3 regions of the Paenibacillus sp. FSL R7-0189 genome follow, and region 2 is predicted to be linked to each of the others. Evidence: riboswitches for the same ligand, from Rfam matches in the RefSeq annotation. Region 2 holds a riboswitch; each other region holds the start of a gene.
The links. A riboswitch is a leader RNA that binds a small molecule or an ion and turns the genes downstream of it on or off. The one in region 2 is predicted to bind cyclic di-GMP.
Positions count from the first base shown of each region.

Region 1: linked by a shared signal. The riboswitch ahead of MKY63_RS07235 (transglutaminase-like domain-containing protein) and the one ahead of MKY63_RS20390 (thiamine pyrophosphate-binding protein) in region 2 are both predicted to bind cyclic di-GMP.
Region 3: linked by a shared signal. The riboswitch ahead of MKY63_RS08005 (choice-of-anchor A family protein) and the one ahead of MKY63_RS20390 (thiamine pyrophosphate-binding protein) in region 2 are both predicted to bind cyclic di-GMP.

Region 1 is NZ_CP150223.1:1,685,648-1,691,868, reverse strand. It holds gene MKY63_RS07255 (phospholipid carrier-dependent glycosyltransferase) at 1-309, shown strand, start outside; gene MKY63_RS07250 (glycosyltransferase family 2 protein) at 437-1,387, shown strand; gene MKY63_RS07245 (GtrA family protein) at 1,374-1,781, shown strand; gene MKY63_RS07240 (class D sortase) at 1,884-2,543, shown strand; cyclic di-GMP riboswitch class I at 2,663-2,745, shown strand; cyclic di-GMP riboswitch class I at 2,820-2,900, shown strand; gene MKY63_RS07235 (transglutaminase-like domain-containing protein) at 2,914-3,723, shown strand; rRNA gene MKY63_RS07230 (16S ribosomal RNA) at 4,090-5,647, shown strand; rRNA gene MKY63_RS07225 (23S ribosomal RNA) at 5,879-6,221, shown strand, end outside.
Region 2 is NZ_CP150223.1:4,692,805-4,699,025, reverse strand. It holds gene MKY63_RS20400 (YafY family protein) at 1-496, shown strand, start outside; gene MKY63_RS20395 (HAMP domain-containing methyl-accepting chemotaxis protein) at 618-1,868, shown strand; cyclic di-GMP riboswitch class I at 2,043-2,139, shown strand; gene MKY63_RS20390 (thiamine pyrophosphate-binding protein) at 2,295-3,935, shown strand; gene MKY63_RS20385 (carboxymuconolactone decarboxylase family protein) at 3,946-4,314, shown strand; gene MKY63_RS20380 (hypothetical protein) at 4,522-4,872, shown strand; gene MKY63_RS20375 (ketoacyl-ACP synthase III) at 4,927-5,919, shown strand; gene MKY63_RS20370 (DNA-binding protein) at 5,996-6,211, opposite strand.
Region 3 is NZ_CP150223.1:1,865,879-1,872,099, forward strand. It holds gene MKY63_RS07995 (alpha/beta hydrolase) at 1-783, opposite strand, end outside; gene MKY63_RS08000 (LPXTG cell wall anchor domain-containing protein) at 931-1,293, opposite strand; gene MKY63_RS08005 (choice-of-anchor A family protein) at 1,620-3,119, opposite strand; cyclic di-GMP riboswitch class I at 3,228-3,318, opposite strand; gene MKY63_RS08010 (hypothetical protein) at 3,816-4,208, shown strand; gene MKY63_RS08015 (ASCH domain-containing protein) at 4,405-4,818, opposite strand; gene MKY63_RS08020 (MarR family transcriptional regulator) at 5,146-5,559, shown strand; gene MKY63_RS08025 (SDR family oxidoreductase) at 5,573-6,221, shown strand, end outside.

The DNA.
Region 1 (6,221 bases), 3.0 Mb from region 2:
AAACGTAAAGATAAGAACCTCTACATGATCTGGATCGCCTTCTTCTCGCAATATGTTCCATGGATGCTTGTCCCAAGAGAAACATTTATTTACCATTATTTTGCTATGGTACCATTTATGATTCTTGGTATTGTATATATAATGAAGTTGCTGGATAGTAAATTCCCTGAGGCCCGTTACGTACAGTATGTCTATGTAGCCGTTGCTTTGCTGCTCTTTATCGCTTTCTACCCGGTACTGTCAGGGATGCAGGTCAGTGGAGATTACGTGAAAGATATGCTGCGTTGGTTCCCTACTTGGGTTTTCTAGGATTTAATAAAAATCTATAAAATAAGTTTATGCATGCAGCGTTATTATGAAGTGTAGATGGATGTAACGCTCCAAAAAGCTTGTAGGAGGAATAAAGGTGAAAGCCAGATATAGTGTGATTGTACCCATGTTCAATGAGGAGCAAGTAATTAGCCATACTTATGAACGTTTGAAAAAAGTAATGGACGAGTGCGGCGATACTTATGAGCTGGTCTTCGTCAATGACGGCAGTCGTGATCGTTCCGCCCAGATGATTCGGGAGATCTGTGAACGAGACGAGCATGTCAAGCTGATTGACTTCTCGCGTAATTTCGGACATCAGGTAGCGATTACAGCTGGCATGGACTATGCCGAAGGTCAAGCGGTTGTTGTTATTGACGCTGATCTTCAGGATCCTCCGGAGGTCATTTTGCAAATGATCGAGAAGTGGAAAGAGGGCTATGATGTTGTATATGCGAAACGCCTGAAGCGCCACGGAGAAACGATGTTCAAAAAGGTCACCGCGAAGCTTTTTTACCGCCTGCTCAGCAGTATGACAAGTGTGGATATTCCTACGGATACAGGCGATTTCCGACTTATTGACCGTAAGGTATGTGATGTCCTGCGGGGACTTAAAGAAAAGAACCGCTATGTCCGAGGTTTGGTGAGCTGGGTTGGCTTCAAGCAGACTATGGTGGAATATGAACGGGAAGAACGTTTTGCCGGAGAAACCAAATATCCGCTGAAGAAAATGATTCGTTTTGCGTTAGATGGCATCACCTCTTTTTCACATAAGCCGCTTAAAATTGCTACGTATATTGGATTCTTTCTTTCATTCTCTAGTTTTCTTTATTTATTTTTCGTCTTGTTCCAAAGGATATTTTTCACCTCCTGGACGGTTCCGGGCTGGGCTTCCATTGTAGGCGTCAATCTGCTCTTTAACGGTATCGTTCTGATGCTGTTGGGTGTGATTGGGGAGTATATCGGACGGATTTATGACGAGTCTAAAGATAGACCGCTATATATTGTTAGTGAGACTAAAGGCTACCAGAACGAAGAACAACTGGACCGCCGGAAGGACCACAATGATGTCAGATAAGAACTTGCGCGCTGCATTCATACAGTTCCTCAAATTTAATGCCGTAGGTTTACTCAATACGCTGATTGATTTTGTGATTTTTACATTGTTGAATTCACTAGGGATGGTATACGCATTGGCGCAGGTGATCTCCTATAGTGCAGGTACGGCGAATAGCTTTATTTTGAATAAAAAAGTAACCTTTCGTGATCGCAACCGGGGGAATAAAGAAGGCTTCGACCGCGTGCAGCTGGTCAAGTTTATCGTGCTGAATCTGGTAGTGCTCGGAATATCACTGCTGCTAATGCATCTGTTGACAGACAGACTAGGTATTCAAGTCTTGATCTCCAAGGTGCTGGTTACCTTTATCACGGTGATCATCAATTTCTTTGGAAGTCGTAAATGGGTATTTTAAACATTAATTTCAGGCAGAAGGAGTTGCTATGCTTAAAGGCAAGTAGCTGTTTCTGCTTGATTTGTATATAACCATAGAAACAATATACGGAGGTGAATAACATTGCGTAAATTCTCCTATCTACTCATACTGGCTGGGATACTTATCATGTTATATCCGACAGCTAACGAATGGTACAACGACAGGCAGCAGGAGAAGTTATTAGAAACGGCTGAACTAAGCACTGCCGATAGTACTCCCCAGCCAGATTTGAAGAGCAGGTATGCTGAAGTTACTCAGCTGTTAGCAGAGGAATCGGTTCTGGATGCTCAGGCACAGCCCCAACCCCAAGAGACAGAAAAGCCTGAACCGGAGATTGAGGTCGGTGGCAAAGTAATCGCACTAATTGAAATCGGTAAGATTGATTTGAAGCTGCCTGTATTAGAAGGGGCTACAAAAGCTAATATGAAACATGCTGCAGCCCATATGAAAGAAACGGCACCCCTTGGAGAGATCGGAAATGCTGCAATCGCGGCGCATCGGGCTAGAACTACGGGTCGTTTGTTTAACAGATTGAATGAGGTTGTTGTGGGGGATGTTATCACGGTAAAGACTAGTGATCAGGTGTTTAACTATGAGGTATACGATATTTCTGTTGTAGATCCGAGTGATGTCTCCGTTCTTGACGGGAATGACAAGGATAAGATTCTTACTCTGATTACATGTGATCCGCTAGTGAATCCAACGCATCGGCTGATTGTTCATGCTAAATTAACAAAATGAGAATAGTGAATGACAAGAAAACACAAATACCGGGAGATATTTATAAAATAATGGGTAATCTAGTAAATTAGGTCTTGTTCACAACTATAAATATGATAGTATTATACTATAAAAGCTAAACACGATAACGGCAAACCTTCCGAAAGGTAGGGACGCAAAGCTAAAGGGCCTTTTCCCGAAAGGATGGCAGCCAGCTACCGAATGAAGAGGCTTTTTTTGTTTGTTTCAAATGGATTCTATCAATTATATCTAGTAAAGCTAGAACAGATAGAGCTTATACGATAACGGCAAACCTATCGAAAGGTAGGGACGCAAAGCTAAAGGGCCTTCCCGAAAGGATGGCAGCCAGCTACCGAAAGGAGTTTTATCCGTGAAAAAGGTTTATTTTATGCTGGTGGCGTTGTTCGTCCTCATGACTTCAGTTCCGGTAAGTTCAGCTCAAGCTGCAAGTGCAGATGCAAGCTGGTTGATTACATCCAAAGTGGCTCAAGGTGTTATTGGTATTAACTATGATATTCCGAAAGATAAAAGAATCAAACTCATGATCACCAAAGATAACAGCAGCTATACCTATAACCTGTATGCTTCTGGACAAGCTGAGGACTTCCCTTTGCAACAAGGAAATGGGACTTATAAGGTTTCTGTTCTGGAGAACACAACTGGTAATAAATACAAAGCGTTATATTCCGAAGTAGTAGACGTAACCATGAGTGACTCGAATTCCGTATATTTGGGCTCCGTACAGAATGTGAAATGGAGTTCTTCTGATAAAGCGATTGTCAAAGCTAAACAATTAGTACAAGGCAAAACAACAGACGAAGAGAAAGTTAAAGCGATCTATAACTATGTAGTTGCGAATGTACAATATGACTACTCTCTTGCTAATAGTGTAACTACTGATTATATTCCAAGCATCGATAAGACATTGACTACTAAAAAAGGGATTTGCTATGATTACGCTTCTCTTTTTGCCGCAATGCTGCGGAGTGTAGATGTTCCTGCTAAGTTGGTAATGGGGAATACAAGCTACGTTACGCAATATCATGCCTGGAACGAAGTATTGCTTAATGGGAAGTGGGTTACCATTGATACTACAGTGGATGCAGGACTTGCAAAGAGTGATAAGAAAACCGATTTAATTAAAGCCTCAAGCAAATATACTGCGGCAAAATACTATTAAATTCGCCGCTAGAAACATAACTCTATTAAATAAACAACTAGCTTAATTATTAAGCTAGTTGTTTATTTTTATATTAGGGGTTGCTTTTCTATTAATAGTTGGGGTATTATAGGTAAGCGTTGTTAGACAGCGTACAGGCGATACAGACGAGGCTGATAAAAAGCTTCGAAAAATAAAGCTTGCATTTCTGAAAACAACATGATATATTATAAGAGTTGCTGCTGAGACATTAAACGGCGCCAACGAGAACTTGATCTTTGAAAACTGAACAACGAGTGAGTAGGAAATCACGTAAGTGAAATCCAAATTAGAGAATTAATTTTCTCGTCAGATGTTTCAAAATGAGCATATCGCTCTTTTCAATACTAATTGGAGAGTTTGATCCTGGCTCAGGACGAACGCTGGCGGCGTGCCTAATACATGCAAGTCGAGCGGAGTTACTTTGAAAGCTTGCTTTCAAAGTAACTTAGCGGCGGACGGGTGAGTAACACGTAGGCAACCTGCCCTTCAGACTGGGATAACTACCGGAAACGGTAGCTAATACCGGATAATTTCTTTTTTCTCCTGAGAGAAGAATGAAAGACGGAGCAATCTGTCACTGAGGGATGGGCCTGCGGCGCATTAGCTAGTTGGTGGGGTAACGGCCCACCAAGGCGACGATGCGTAGCCGACCTGAGAGGGTGAACGGCCACACTGGGACTGAGACACGGCCCAGACTCCTACGGGAGGCAGCAGTAGGGAATCTTCCGCAATGGGCGAAAGCCTGACGGAGCAACGCCGCGTGAGTGATGAAGGTTTTCGGATCGTAAAGCTCTGTTGCCAGGGAAGAACGTCCGGTAGAGTAACTGCTACCGGAGTGACGGTACCTGAGAAGAAAGCCCCGGCTAACTACGTGCCAGCAGCCGCGGTAATACGTAGGGGGCAAGCGTTGTCCGGAATTATTGGGCGTAAAGCGCGCGCAGGCGGCTATTTAAGTCTGGTGTTTAAACCTTGGGCTCAACCTGAGGTCGCACTGGAAACTGGGTGGCTTGAGTACAGAAGAGGAAAGTGGAATTCCACGTGTAGCGGTGAAATGCGTAGATATGTGGAGGAACACCAGTGGCGAAGGCGACTTTCTGGGCTGTAACTGACGCTGAGGCGCGAAAGCGTGGGGAGCAAACAGGATTAGATACCCTGGTAGTCCACGCCGTAAACGATGAGTGCTAGGTGTTAGGGGTTTCGATACCCTTGGTGCCGAAGTTAACACAGTAAGCACTCCGCCTGGGGAGTACGGTCGCAAGACTGAAACTCAAAGGAATTGACGGGGACCCGCACAAGCAGTGGAGTATGTGGTTTAATTCGAAGCAACGCGAAGAACCTTACCAGGTCTTGACATCCCTCTGAATCCACTAGAGATAGTGGCGGCCTTCGGGACAGAGGAGACAGGTGGTGCATGGTTGTCGTCAGCTCGTGTCGTGAGATGTTGGGTTAAGTCCCGCAACGAGCGCAACCCTTAACTTTAGTTGCCAGCAGGTAATGCTGGGCACTCTAGAGTGACTGCCGGTGACAAACCGGAGGAAGGTGGGGATGACGTCAAATCATCATGCCCCTTATGACCTGGGCTACACACGTACTACAATGGCCGGTACAACGGGAAGCGAAGCCGCGAGGTGGAGCCAATCCCATCAAAGCCGGTCTCAGTTCGGATTGCAGGCTGCAACTCGCCTGCATGAAGTCGGAATTGCTAGTAATCGCGGATCAGCATGCCGCGGTGAATACGTTCCCGGGTCTTGTACACACCGCCCGTCACACCACGAGAGTTTACAACACCCGAAGTCGGTGGGGTAACCCGCAAGGGAGCCAGCCGCCGAAGGTGGGGTAGATGATTGGGGTGAAGTCGTAACAAGGTAGCCGTATCGGAAGGTGCGGCTGGATCACCTCCTTTCTATGGAGAATCGTTCTCTGCAATGAGAACATTCAAATCGGAAGTTTAACTTCCAAAACTCAGGTTTAGGCCTGTTACTCACTCGTTGCTCAGTTTTGAGAGTTTAAGCTCTCAGTAAGACTTGATCCTTGAAAACTGGATACCGAAACGAATTTGCGTTTTAGAACATCTTTTAGCAACTTGTGTAAACAAGTAAATGTTATTAGTGAGATTTTTCTTCGGAAGAATCAAGGTTAAGCTAATAAGAGCACACGGAGGATGCCTAGGCGCCAGGAGCCGACGAAGGACGTGGCGAACAACGAAACTGCCTCGGGGAGCTGTAAGCAAGCTTTGATCCGGGGGTGTCCGAATGGGGAAACCCAGCTGTGGTAATTCGCAGTTACTCATACCTGAATACATAGGGTGTGTAGAGGCAGACCAGGGGAACTGAAACATCTAAGTACCCTGAGGAAGAGAAAACAATAGTGATTCCGTCAGTAGCGGCGAGCGAACGCGGAACAGCCTAAACCTAAGAGCTTGCTCTTAGGGGTTGTGGGACGTCTCACATGGAGTTACAAAGGAATATGGTAGGTGA
Region 2 (6,221 bases):
AAAGATCACTTACCCACGGAATGACGAGACGAAGGAACGTTTTATTGAACCTCTTGGGTTAGTCGCAAAACGTGGAGTTTGGTATGTAGTGGCACGAACCGAGGGTGAAATGCGGACTTTTCGCGTGTCAAGATTAATACAAGCTGAAGCAACTAATGAATCATTTGTCAGACCTGAGACTTTTGATTTAAAAAGCTACTGGGAACAGTCGACTTTAGCTTTTAAAGCAGCTCTGCCAAAATATGTAGTGAAATTAAAGGTGAATGAGTCTATTCTTAAAGAATTACAACGTGAAAGATATGTAACTATAACTTTAGTAGAACCCTCTGCTAATACTGGGTGGATGAACGTAGAGGCCGAGTTTAATACTATAGAATCTGCCTGTCGTATCGTACTCTCTTTTTCTCCTTCAGTTATTGTTTTAGCTCCTACCGAACTAGTAGGGATGGTAAAGTCTGCTATTAAAACAATTTCCACAATATATGAGGAATTTTGACATGAATTCTAAATATCTACTACTTAAAGAAGATTTATGACACTTCTCTATAGACCAATGACCTATAAATCCCCTATAATAACACCATTACATAAAATTTAATAAGGGGGACATTTTACCAATGAGCTGGATGCACAAACTTCCGTTAAAACAAAGAATTGTTGCCGGATGTTACCTCGTTGCCGCACTGTTTGCTATTCCTGTCTTAGTTACGTTAATGATTCTAGGTCAATTTCTCGTAGGAATTATACTAGTAGTTGTTCTTGCAGGTCTGACTTTACCTGTTGCTCGCTTCGTGGAGAGAACGCTTACATCATCTTTTGATGATATTGCTAATGTATCTCACAGTATTTCGAAGGGGGATTTCACTAGCAGAGCGGACGAAAATGGTTCAATGGGTGACGTAAGCCGCTCCTTTAACACAATGATTGATAAGCTCAAGAAGATTCTGACCGATGCATCGCAGATCACCCGTCAAGTAATGGATGCAAGCCGCGGAATCGAAGATAAGAACCAGAACCTGAAAATTGTTATGGCACAAGTAGCCTCTTCTTCTACCGAGCTCGCTCTTGGTGCAAATGAAATATCTACGGATATCGCTGATATGACAGAATCCATTAAAGACATTGAGACCAAAGTATCCAATTATACGAACTCCACCAAAGAAATGAACAGACGTTCAATACATACCTTAGAACTTGTTGAGCAAGGGCGCCAATCCGTAGATACACAGGCTGAAGGCATGCGTAAAAACATAGAGGCTACACAAAAAGTGGCTGATACTATTGAAGCTCTCTCACAAAATGCCCGCGGGATTACGATGATCACCAAGACCATCACAGAGATCGCTGAGCAGACCAACCTGCTGTCACTCAATGCCTCCATCGAAGCTGCTCGTGCCGGAGAGCATGGTCGGGGTTTTGCCGTTGTCGCTCAAGAGGTTCGCAAGCTTGCTGAGGAATCTACGGCTTCCACAAAAGAAGTATTCGGTTTGGTCCGCAGCATTGAGTCAGATATTAAACAAGCCATCGATAATATCGCCATCAATGAAGAGGTTGTGCAGGTTCAGAATGAAATGATCACTCAATCTGCCCATATTTTCGCACAAATTGTACAAAGCGTGCAGTACATTACCGAGCAAATCTCTTCATTCTCTGCGGAGAGTGATCTTATGCTAGAAAGTGCCTTGAAAATTTCCAGTGCAATTGAGAATATCTCAGCAATCACCGAAGAAACCGCTGCAGGCACTGAAGAGGTATCGGCGGCTATGAATGAACAGATTAATGCCCTGCAGTCTGTTGCAGAAGAAACGGAAAAAATGACCCAGGCCGTATTTAATCTGCAAAAAACCATTCATATCTTTAAATTCTAGTTCAAAACTATCAACTGCCACCTAAGCTGAGTCTTAGGTGGCAGTTTTTTTCGCGAGGCAAAACTTCATCTCTTGGACAAGACTTTCGTCAAATTTCGAGTTTTTTTAGCGGATTATGTTGACAAAAATTAATGAGGAATATATTGTAAAGGAAAATTATTCTTATCAACTATAAATTAATATTGGCAAAATCCTCGAAAGAGGATGACGCAAAACCATGGATCTACAGCCTCATTTTTTCGTTTGAGGCCATGATTGCCAGGTTGCAGAGGAACCAGGACGGCTGAACTATTGTTCAGTCTTAGCGGCGCCTTATGCCACCAACCTGTGCTTACTATAGAGCACAGGTTTTTACTTTTTGAGTATATTGATCTATCGTATCTATTCGGTAGATTAATAACTAATATATATCAAAAAACTTGTGAGGTGTTTCTTTTGAAGACAGTCGCAGATTACATGGCGGAAGCACTACGTAACCTAGGAGTCACCCATTCTTTTGGGATCATTGGCAAATCGATTTGTCCAATAGTTCTAAAGATGGTCGATTACGGTATTGAATTTATTCCCGGCAGACATGAAGCAAGCTCCGGATTCGAAGCAGCAGGGTATGCGCTGAAAACGGGTAACCTAGGCGTAGCATTTGGTACTTCTGGTCCTGGTGGAACTAACCTGCTCACAGCAGCAGCTCATGCGAAAGCTAACAACCTACCTGTCCTGTTTATTACCGGCCACCAATCCATTACAGAGCTTGGAATTCCTCAATGTCAGGACTCCACCTCTTTTCTGGCTGATTTAGCTGATATGTTCAGACCTGCCACCTTGTTCAGTAAATTGGTTGAACGTGGGGATCACTTTGGTACTATTTTTAATCATGCGATTTCTGTGGCCCTGGCCAAACGGGGTCCTGTTCATCTTTGTATTCCTTTTGATGTACAAACTGAAGTATTGGAAGAATGCAATATTGTAATCCCTGAAAGAGAGTCTCTAATTAGTCAAGCAAATATCGATAGAGTCATCGATGCTATTCAAGCTGCTAAGAATCCTTTGATTATTGCGGGTAAAGGAATTAACCGCTCCGGAGCACATAAAGAGCTTGTTCAACTCGCAGAAACTTTTAATATTCCTGTAGTAACATCTCCTGGTGGAAAAGGGGCTATAGTCTGGGATCACCCGCTCTATCATGGTCCTATTGGCGTTGGCGGTTCGACCCACGGGGATGATTTATTGAATAAAAGCGATCTGTTTATAGTGCTTGGATCACGTTTAAGTGATATGACCATCTGTAATCTTAAACGGGAGAATCATCCAGCAACTTTAATTCAATTTGATATTGATCCAAGCTTTGTCGGAAAAATCCTATTGTCCAAAACGATACCGGTCACTGGGGACCTGCGCGATAATTTGGTGCACTGCCTAAATCATATTGACCCAAGCACAATCACCAAACGCGAGGCTTTGGCCGATGCTGATTATTCAGAAGAGCTTCCAACCCTCAAGAATCTTTCACTGGCTTCAGTAATGAGCACTTTAAGTGATTTGATCCCTTATAATAATTCAATTTTCGTTGATGATGGAAGCCATGGATTCCACGCTGCAAAATGGTACAAGGTTAAGAAACCGGGCAGCTTTGTTTTTGATGCTTATTTTGCTTGCATGGGTAATTCGATCGGCATGGCTATTGGTGCAAAAGTTGCAGCTCCTGAAGAAACTGTCCTCTGCATTACAGGTGATGGTTGTTTCATGATGCTCGGCGCTGAGATTAACACCGCTGTCTGCAAAGATATCCCTGTCATCTTTATCGTGGTCAATAATAAGCAACTAGATATGGCTCTTAAGGGTATGGAGAAAACCACAGGTCGTATCGATGGAACTCTATATGAAGTACCAATGGACGCCGTGAAATTCGCTGAATCTCTAGGTGCTAAAGGCTACAAATGTGAGACTGCGGATGAATTCACAGCTGCAATTAAAGATGCGGTAGCTCTAAACCATGTTGCCGTTATTGAACTACTAACAGACCGTGATGAAGTCCCTCCGACTGCACACCGTACTTTGAACCTAAACTAGGAGGCTAACCATGAAGGAAAATATCAACAGTGGTCTTAACCACTTCACGAATCTATCAGGAGACTATGGCGCAAAAGCACTAGCTCCAATTAAAGACCACTTCCCTGACTTGGCTGAATTTATTATGGGGAATGCCTATGGCGATATTTTTCAACGTAATACTATAGCCCCTGACTGGAAGGAAATCGCAGTCATTTCATCTTTAATTTCAATGGGCCAATTCGAACAGCTGGGTGTTCATTATGTCATGGCCCTTCGTGTTGGAGTCACCGTAGAACAGCTAAAAGGTATTCTATTACATTTAGTACCCGTTATAGGGGCACCTAGAATCATCACAGCTTTTAATATCCTGCTTGCAACCATAGAAGAAATCCAATAATCCAACAGTTCGACAACAATATACAAAATTCGACTTTATTATTGCATACACTTGAAAAATATGCCTATAATAGAGTCGGAATATCCCAATACTTGCTGTATAGTGTCGAATTTTGACTTTTATAAAACAGCTAAGTGGATATATATATGGCTGGATATTGCAGTCGAACTGTTTTGGACAAATTCAATCTATGGGAGAGATTTAGGCATGGGAAGTTTCGTTTTGAAGACAGACACTGCAAACAAGGTTATTAACATTGAGTTGGATGGAACATTTTCTGAAGAAGATGGTCTAAAATCTATTCAAGCTTATCAACAAACTATCAATCCAATTACTCCAGCTGACTATGAACTAAAAATCGACTGCAGAAAGCTAAATGTAACTGCACCAGATGTTGTACCTCTTTTAGAAAGCTGCTTTGTAATGTTTAAGAATGATGGATTTGTAAAAGTAAATCTAACGCTTGAAAATAACCCGATCCTCAAAATGCAGCTTTCCCGTCTTGGCCGTAAAGCTGGACTCGATAACATCGAGATCATTTCTGCGGTTACAGTCTAGATCTTTTAATCTTAATATGTAGGCCACATTTTACTGCTTTTCAGGAGGCGTATTATGACCGGAATTCGTATTAAAGGCATTGATATCTATCATCCCAGCAATATAGTTGGTAACGACTTTTTCATTAAGCATTTTGACGAAAAAGGCATTGATATTCGAGGTCTATTATCCGTATTAGGTCGTATTACACGGTATAGTATTAGGGATGCGGATGAGAATTCCCTTACGATGGCTTTTGAGGCTGCCCGGAATGTTCTGGAGAAAAGTGGTCTCACAGGTGCCGATATCGACCTTATTGCCTATGCAAGTCAAACTCCTGAGTATATCTTTCCTACCAACTCATTAATGATTCACCGTTTGATCAAAGGCGCATCCCATACAATCTGCATTGACAGCAATGCTAATTGTGCGGGTATGACGGCTTCAGTGGAACAAGTTAGCCGTCAGATGCAAGCGAATCCTAGGATTAAACGAGCGTTGGTAATCGGCTCCGATTATGTAACCCCTCATGCCGATAAGAATGATCCAGTCTACTACGCTAACTTCGGTGATGCAGCGGCGGCAGTCATTCTTGAACAAGCTGAGGATGTAGTCGGTTTCATTGACTCTATCTACCAAACGGATCCTTGTGTTTGCGATAAATCCAAGTTCCCGTGCGCAGGCCTGGCTAAACTGGGTAAACAAGGTGTAGCGGCTGGAGAGTTTAATGTGAAGTTTATTCCTTTTGATGATTCCATTTGCATAGATGCTGCTTCTGAGTCTATTCGTACTCTACTGTCTAACAACAATATCGCGCCTGAAGCCATTAAAGCAGCCTGCTTCTCACAGTTTTCATTGCCTAATATCTTAGAGATGTGTGAGAAAGTCGGTATTGATCGCAATGTAGCGGTATACATAGGGGATGAATTCGGATATACCTCTACCAGCAGCCCATTTATTGCTCTACATAAAGCTGTAACTACTGGAAAGATCGAACGTGGTGATAAAGTCCTGTTCTGGACAGTGGGCGCCGGTTGGCAAAATGTAGCATTTGTTATTGAATATTAGGAGCTATATAACAAAAAGCGGCAAGCTAGGGATTCACCTAAGCTTGCCGCTTTTTGTTATAAATATGAACGCAACATCAGGACTTACTTCCAAAGGTGAGCCCCTTTTCCGCGAGAGCACTCCTCAGTAGAACGATCGCCTTTGGCCCCAATCCATGTAGCTGCAGAAGCTCTGCCTCCGTAAGCTTGCTGAATTGTTGAAGCTGAACATATCCAGCCCCATGCAGGGCTCGAAGCGCCGGCTTAGATAGTCCGCCCGGCAGATCAGATTCGGTTCCGTTAACCATAGACATATACAGCCCC
Region 3 (6,221 bases), 2.8 Mb from region 2:
TACAAAGTTATCCGCATCCCCGTGAATAAAAAGAATCGGAACCTTCGCTTTCCGCACTTGTTTTAATGCAGAGGCTTCACCAAAACCATACCCCGCCTTCAAGCGGGTGATTAGACTTGCACTTTGAACGAAAGGGAAACTTGGCAAACGATACATGCGCCGTAGTTGGTAAGATAATTGTGCTTTTACTGAGGTATAAGCGCAGTCCGCAACAATAGCTTTTACCTGCGGCGGAAGATCTTCCCCTGAGGTCATTAGCACTGTAGCACCGCCCATAGAAACACCGTGAAGCACAATTTGAGCACTAGACCTAGTCTTTTTAATCATGTATTCAATCCATTGCAAATAATCTTTTCGTTCCGGCCAACCAAAACCAATGTAATCCCCTGCGCTATCTCCATGCCCCCTTGCATCGGGAATTAGGATGTTAAAGCCTAAGTTCTCGTAGTAGATTTTGGCGTACGCCCCCATATCCTTTGCTTTACCTGAATAACCGTGGGCTAGAATGGCTGTGCGTCCCGCAGCACGATTAGATTGGAGTAAGAAACCTCTTAGTTTAAGTCCATCTGCAGATACGATCTCAATATTCTCGAAGCTCTGGCGAGAGACCCAATCCTTCCCCTCCCCCCAAGAAGCTCCGGCAACCGGAGGATCAGCCTTCAGATTAGGATTATTACTTAGAAATACCTTTGGCGCTCGTTTAATAGCAATACCATAGAAGAAAAATCCCACATAGATTAGAATCCCTATGATGATTACAGCGCTAATAATGAACCATATCAATTCGCCTTCGCCATCCCCTCTTCATTTCTTTTGCAACAAGAGTATACCATCTACTTAGAATGCACCAAACTATCGCAATCATGACATACAAATAGAGCCGCCATCGGGACACCCCCCGAAAGCGACTCTATGTTGCTCTACCGTTTATTATTTATTCTTTTTGGAGAACTTGGTTCTCATTAATAATCCGATAAGTGCAAAACCTAAACCTGCTACATAGTAAGGTGCAGGACTTGATTCACCCGTTTTTGGCAATTCCTTCACAGGTGGCTTACCTAATGGGATCGTATCGTCCACTACGATGATTTCATCAGGTGTTGGTGTTGGCGTTGGTGTCACTGCCGGTACCGGACCTAATGGGATCTCATCATCATCAACAAGTACTTCTGTGCTATTCGACGGTGTTGGTACTGGCGCTGGTATCGGCGAAGCTACAGGCCCAAGCGGCACAGGATCTTCTGCAAGAACTATAGTGCCAATTACGGATGATGGCGTTGGTGTCGGGAACACCGAAGTCTCTGGTGTCGACGTTGGTGTTACCTCTGGAGTTGGTGTTACCTCTGGCGTTACCGTCGGTGTCGGTGTTGCTTCTGGTGTTACTGTCGGTGTCGGTGTTGCTTCAGGCGTTACCTCTGGAGTCGGTGTTACCTCTGGCGTTACCGTCGGTGTCGGTGTTGCTTCTGGCGTTACCGTCGGTGTCGGTGTTGCTTCTGGTGTTACTGTCGGTGTCGGTGTTGCTTCAGGCGTTACCGTCGGTGTCGGTGTTACCTCTGGCGTTACCGTCGGTGTCGGTGTTGCTTCAGGCGTTACCGTCGGTGTCGGTGTTGCTTCTGGTGTTACCGTGGTGTCGGTGTTGCTTCTGGCGTTGGCGTTGGTGTCGGCGTCACTGTTGGCGTCGGCGTTGGTGTCACTGTTGGCGTTAGCGTCGGCGTTGGTGTCACTGTTGGCGTTGGTGTCACTGTTGGCGTTGGTGTTGGCGTCGGCGTCGGCGTTGGTGTTGGTGTCGGCGTCACTGTTGGCGTAGGCGTTGGTGTCACTGTCGGCGTTGGCGTTGGTGTCACTGTTGGCGTCGGCGTTGGTGTTGGCGTCACTGTCGGTGTCGGTGTTGGTGTTGGTGTCACTGTCGGTGTCGGTGTTGGTGTCACTGTTGGCGTCGGTGTCGGCGTCACTGTTGGTGTTGACGTAGGCGTTGGCGTCGGTGTCGGACATGGTGTTGGTGTTGGCGTCACTGTTGGCGTTGGCGTTGGTGTCACTGTCGGCGTTGGCGTTGGTGTCACTGTTGGCGTTGGCGTTGGTGTCACTGTTGGCGTTGGCGTTGGTGTCACTGTCGGCGTTGGCGTTGGTGTCACTGTCGGCGTTGGCGTTGGTGTCACTGTCGGCGTTGGCGTTGGTGTCACTGTCGGCGTTGGCGTTGGTGTCACTGTTGGCGTTGGCGTTGGTGTCACTGTTGGCGTTGGTGTCGGCGTTGGTCCAGGTTCATCACCATCGTATGGATAGTGGTGAAATTCACCACCACCAGTCCCTTTGAGTGAAGCCGCCACTAAAGTACCGTTAATCTGACCATTAATAAAATCAACATGAGCATAGGGGGCAAGTATGCTTCCCATTACACCTATGCCTGCCATATCAATATACGCAGCTTGGCTAAAGTTAAGCAAAATTTTCTTGCTGTTCAACACGTTATTAGGTAGAAATCCGAAGTTTTTCATTTTTACGTTAGAACCATCAATATTAATAATTGCTGTAGATCCTGAAGGAACATTTATTGTAATTCCGTAGGTATTAGAGACGTTATCTCCTGGAACATTAAAAACATTGACCGCAGGATCTGTACCTGTCAGGGTAAGACTGCCATATTGGTACACTGTTGTTCCATTCGCCGGCAATGCTGCAAGTTCTGCTGATTTGTCCTTCAAAGACTGACCTACGGCTGAAAAGTCAATCGTACTCCCCTGTCTTTTTGTACCTCCCTTGAGGAGCGTTACATTCCCTGAAAAATCTCCCCCGTGCACGATATTCCCATAAACAGTACCTCCGTTGAAAGTAAGATTCCCTCCAACAACAAGTGTGTCAGTCAAGGAAACCTCAGCAGCGGTCAACCTATCTCCAACACTATAGTTGGTTAAGTTAACGTTACCTCCAGCAGCAAACCTTCCTTCCGTATCCGAAACCGTTGTTATATCCCCTAGAATAAACACGTTGTAGACCCCTGCAATTCCCAATGTAGAAGAACTACTAGCTCCAGCAACTCCAGCTCCTAATGAGGAAAGCCCACTACCTACCGTCAAAATCCCAGCTAATACAAGCGAGAGTAACGGTCTTATTCTTCTTTTCAAATGGCACACCTCCTAAAACTATGATTTATATTAATCAGAATAATTACCAGAAACTCTAAAGGACCTAACAACAAAAAAGACCGCCAAAAAGAAGTGGAATTCCCTTCTCATGGCAGTCGGACGGTCATTGTGCCTTTAAGACACTTTAGACTCCTGGACTTTGCGTCCCGCCCTTTCAGACGGTTTGCTATTATCATGACTATATATATGTATTACACTGCAAGTCCAGAACTGGTAGCCGAAGCATTCTCTCCAATAACCGTCTATGACTTTTAATACTTTTTGAATTAATAACAGTTTAGCGCCCGACACCCACAATTGTCAATCAATTCCTTTCGATGATTCCGCTCATTATTACCATACAAAAAAAAGCGCCTAAAGGCGCTTCGCATAAGGTTTTTCATTAAATTTTAAAGTAACTGTATATAGCCCAATATGGATATCCATAAGGGAACACTCAGAATTAAACCAAAAAACAATCCACGCTGGAGGCTGCCCTCTTTTTCCATCATAATTCTCCTTTATGTACGTCCGATACATTAATTTTTTATTATTACAATTTTAATATAATTTATTCTTCGTTATTTAGTTATGAATTTAATCACATTGGATAAGCTGTTTAGAAATACCATTGATTATTTTTGGAATATCGGGGTAGAATACGAATATACGTTCCTATTAGAGGTGATGAGATTCATGCATAGAGCAGAAAGCAGGGACAACATGCTGGTGAAATCTTATTTATTGCTTCCGATGATTTTATCAGCTTTCGAACGGGACTCCGCCATTTTATCTACACACTTACGAACACCCGCCCCTTATCTGGAGGTGCTTGGAACAGCTGCTGCAGTAGCTACAACAGATCTAAGGGATGTTCGTGCAGAAATGAGAAGACGGGGAATCAAGGTGTATGAGCAAAACAGACTTAATACGGGAATTGAAGCCAAGTATATATGTCGTGGCTATCACGAACGAATGCTGCTGTTGAATGACATTGTTGCGGCTCAGGCTGCCATCCATATGCGCAGATACCTAGGGCTGGATATTTCCTCTTTTAAGAGTTACGAAGAACAGTTTCAAATTAAATAAAGCTGTATAGAAGCCGCTCTACTCTCCCCCCATCAATTAGCGAACAAAAAAATAGGCCTTACCATGGGAGTTGGCAAGACCTGAGAGAGATATACCACAAAACACTGGGGGGTGTTTGGTGTCTTCAATATATACCTCGAACCTGAAAAAAAGCTGATAGGCACATAAAAATTACATTAAAAATATCATTCGCTGTTCAGAAGTGATTAGAGTGCTCCCACAAGCTTAGCCGACCTTTAGCTGGAATTGGATGGCTTAATGGATGAACCCCTTCAAGCTTCCAGGCAAACCGTCCTTCGCTATAGTCGCCAAAATCATATTCGTTCCCATTGATCCATTCCCTTAAATCCACCTCTGGAGTAACCACATAACATCCCGCGAGCTGACCTGTAGCAATAATAGCTCCTGTCGGCAAATTATTTGCTGTATAGCCATGTTTCGCCAATACTGATTTGTACGGTTCCTGTTCACAAATCTTTTTGTCAATCCTCATTCCGGCATGAATGCCTAACTCGCCGCGGTAGGCTGTTCTCCATGAACGAGTTTCAAACTCTTTTTCACCAAGAGCAATTAAGGTCGCCCAAGGCTGCCGTATTGTTATACACCGCATGATATCTATCCCCTTTGTTTATGTTGGACGTTTGTCACGGATGTCACGGATCTCGATCTCGCGTTGTGTAATCTTGCTCTCCTAGACTTGATAAATAATCCCAACCGTTTGGTCGATACTCATTTCCATGATTGATCGCCTCTAAAAATAAGAACATTCATTTTTATTATATACAAACAAAAGTTCTAAATATCAATATTATTGACATTCACCTGTAACTCCCCACAATTTAAACAAATAAAATAATTAAAATTGATAAAGGAGAATATAGTTTGTATACTAATCAAGTAGTTAGTGTGCAAACTATTTAAAGAGAGGAATTAATTTATGGACAACCCAGGACAGTTATTAATAAGAGTAAGTCTTGAAATGAAAAAAAGCTTAACAAAAAAACTTTCATTTTATAATGTAACAGCTCCTCAATGGGCAGTATTAAAAGATATATCTATTCATTTAGAAGGAACAACTCCAGCTATGATTGCAGAGCGAACTTACTCGGATCGCCCTACAATAACGGGTATACTCGAGCGACTTAAAGCAAAAGGACTTCTGGACATTAGAGATAATCCAAATGATAAACGATCAAATCTTGTATTTATTACAGATTCGGGAATGATAATTAAGAGTCAAATAGAAGTTCTTAGTGACGAAATCATGGATAACGCACTTAAAAATATTTCTGAACAAGAAATGTCCACGTTTATGAACGTGCTTAAAACGATCTATTTAAATATTAGTTAGGGAAGTGAGACTTATGATTCTAATCACAGGGGCAACCGGTAATGTAGGACGTGAAGTGGTTAACGAACTAAGGAAAAGTGAAACACCTTTTAAAATTGTCTCCCATCGAAAAGACAGTGAGTATGTTTATTTTGATTTTGAAAATGCTGATTCTTTTCGTCCAGCGTTAACAGGAGTGAAAAAATTATTTTTACTGCGCCCTCCTCATATAGCTGACGCAAAAAAATATTTCCAACCCCTCATAGATATCGCAAAGGAAGTCGGAGTTGAACACATTGTGTTTCTATCTCTATTGGGCGTAGAGAAAAACCCAATTGTTCCACACCATAAAATTGAAAAAATCATTAAAAAATCAGGAATTCCATATACTTTTTTACGCCCAAGTTTCTTCATGCAAAACTTAATTTCTCAACATGGGGAAGAGCTACGTAAAGAAAAGGAGATCTATGTACCCGCAGGAAAAGGCAAGACTAGCTTTATCGATGTTCGTGATATCGGTACTGTAACAGCTAGAATCCTAACTGAGAATGGTCATGAAAATAAAGGTTACTCGTTAACGGGAACTGAAGCGCTAGATTACTATGAAGTAGCTGAAATTTTATCTGAAGAGCTAGGAGAAACAATCAAATATGTTAATCCATCAGTTCTTCAGTTTAGAGATA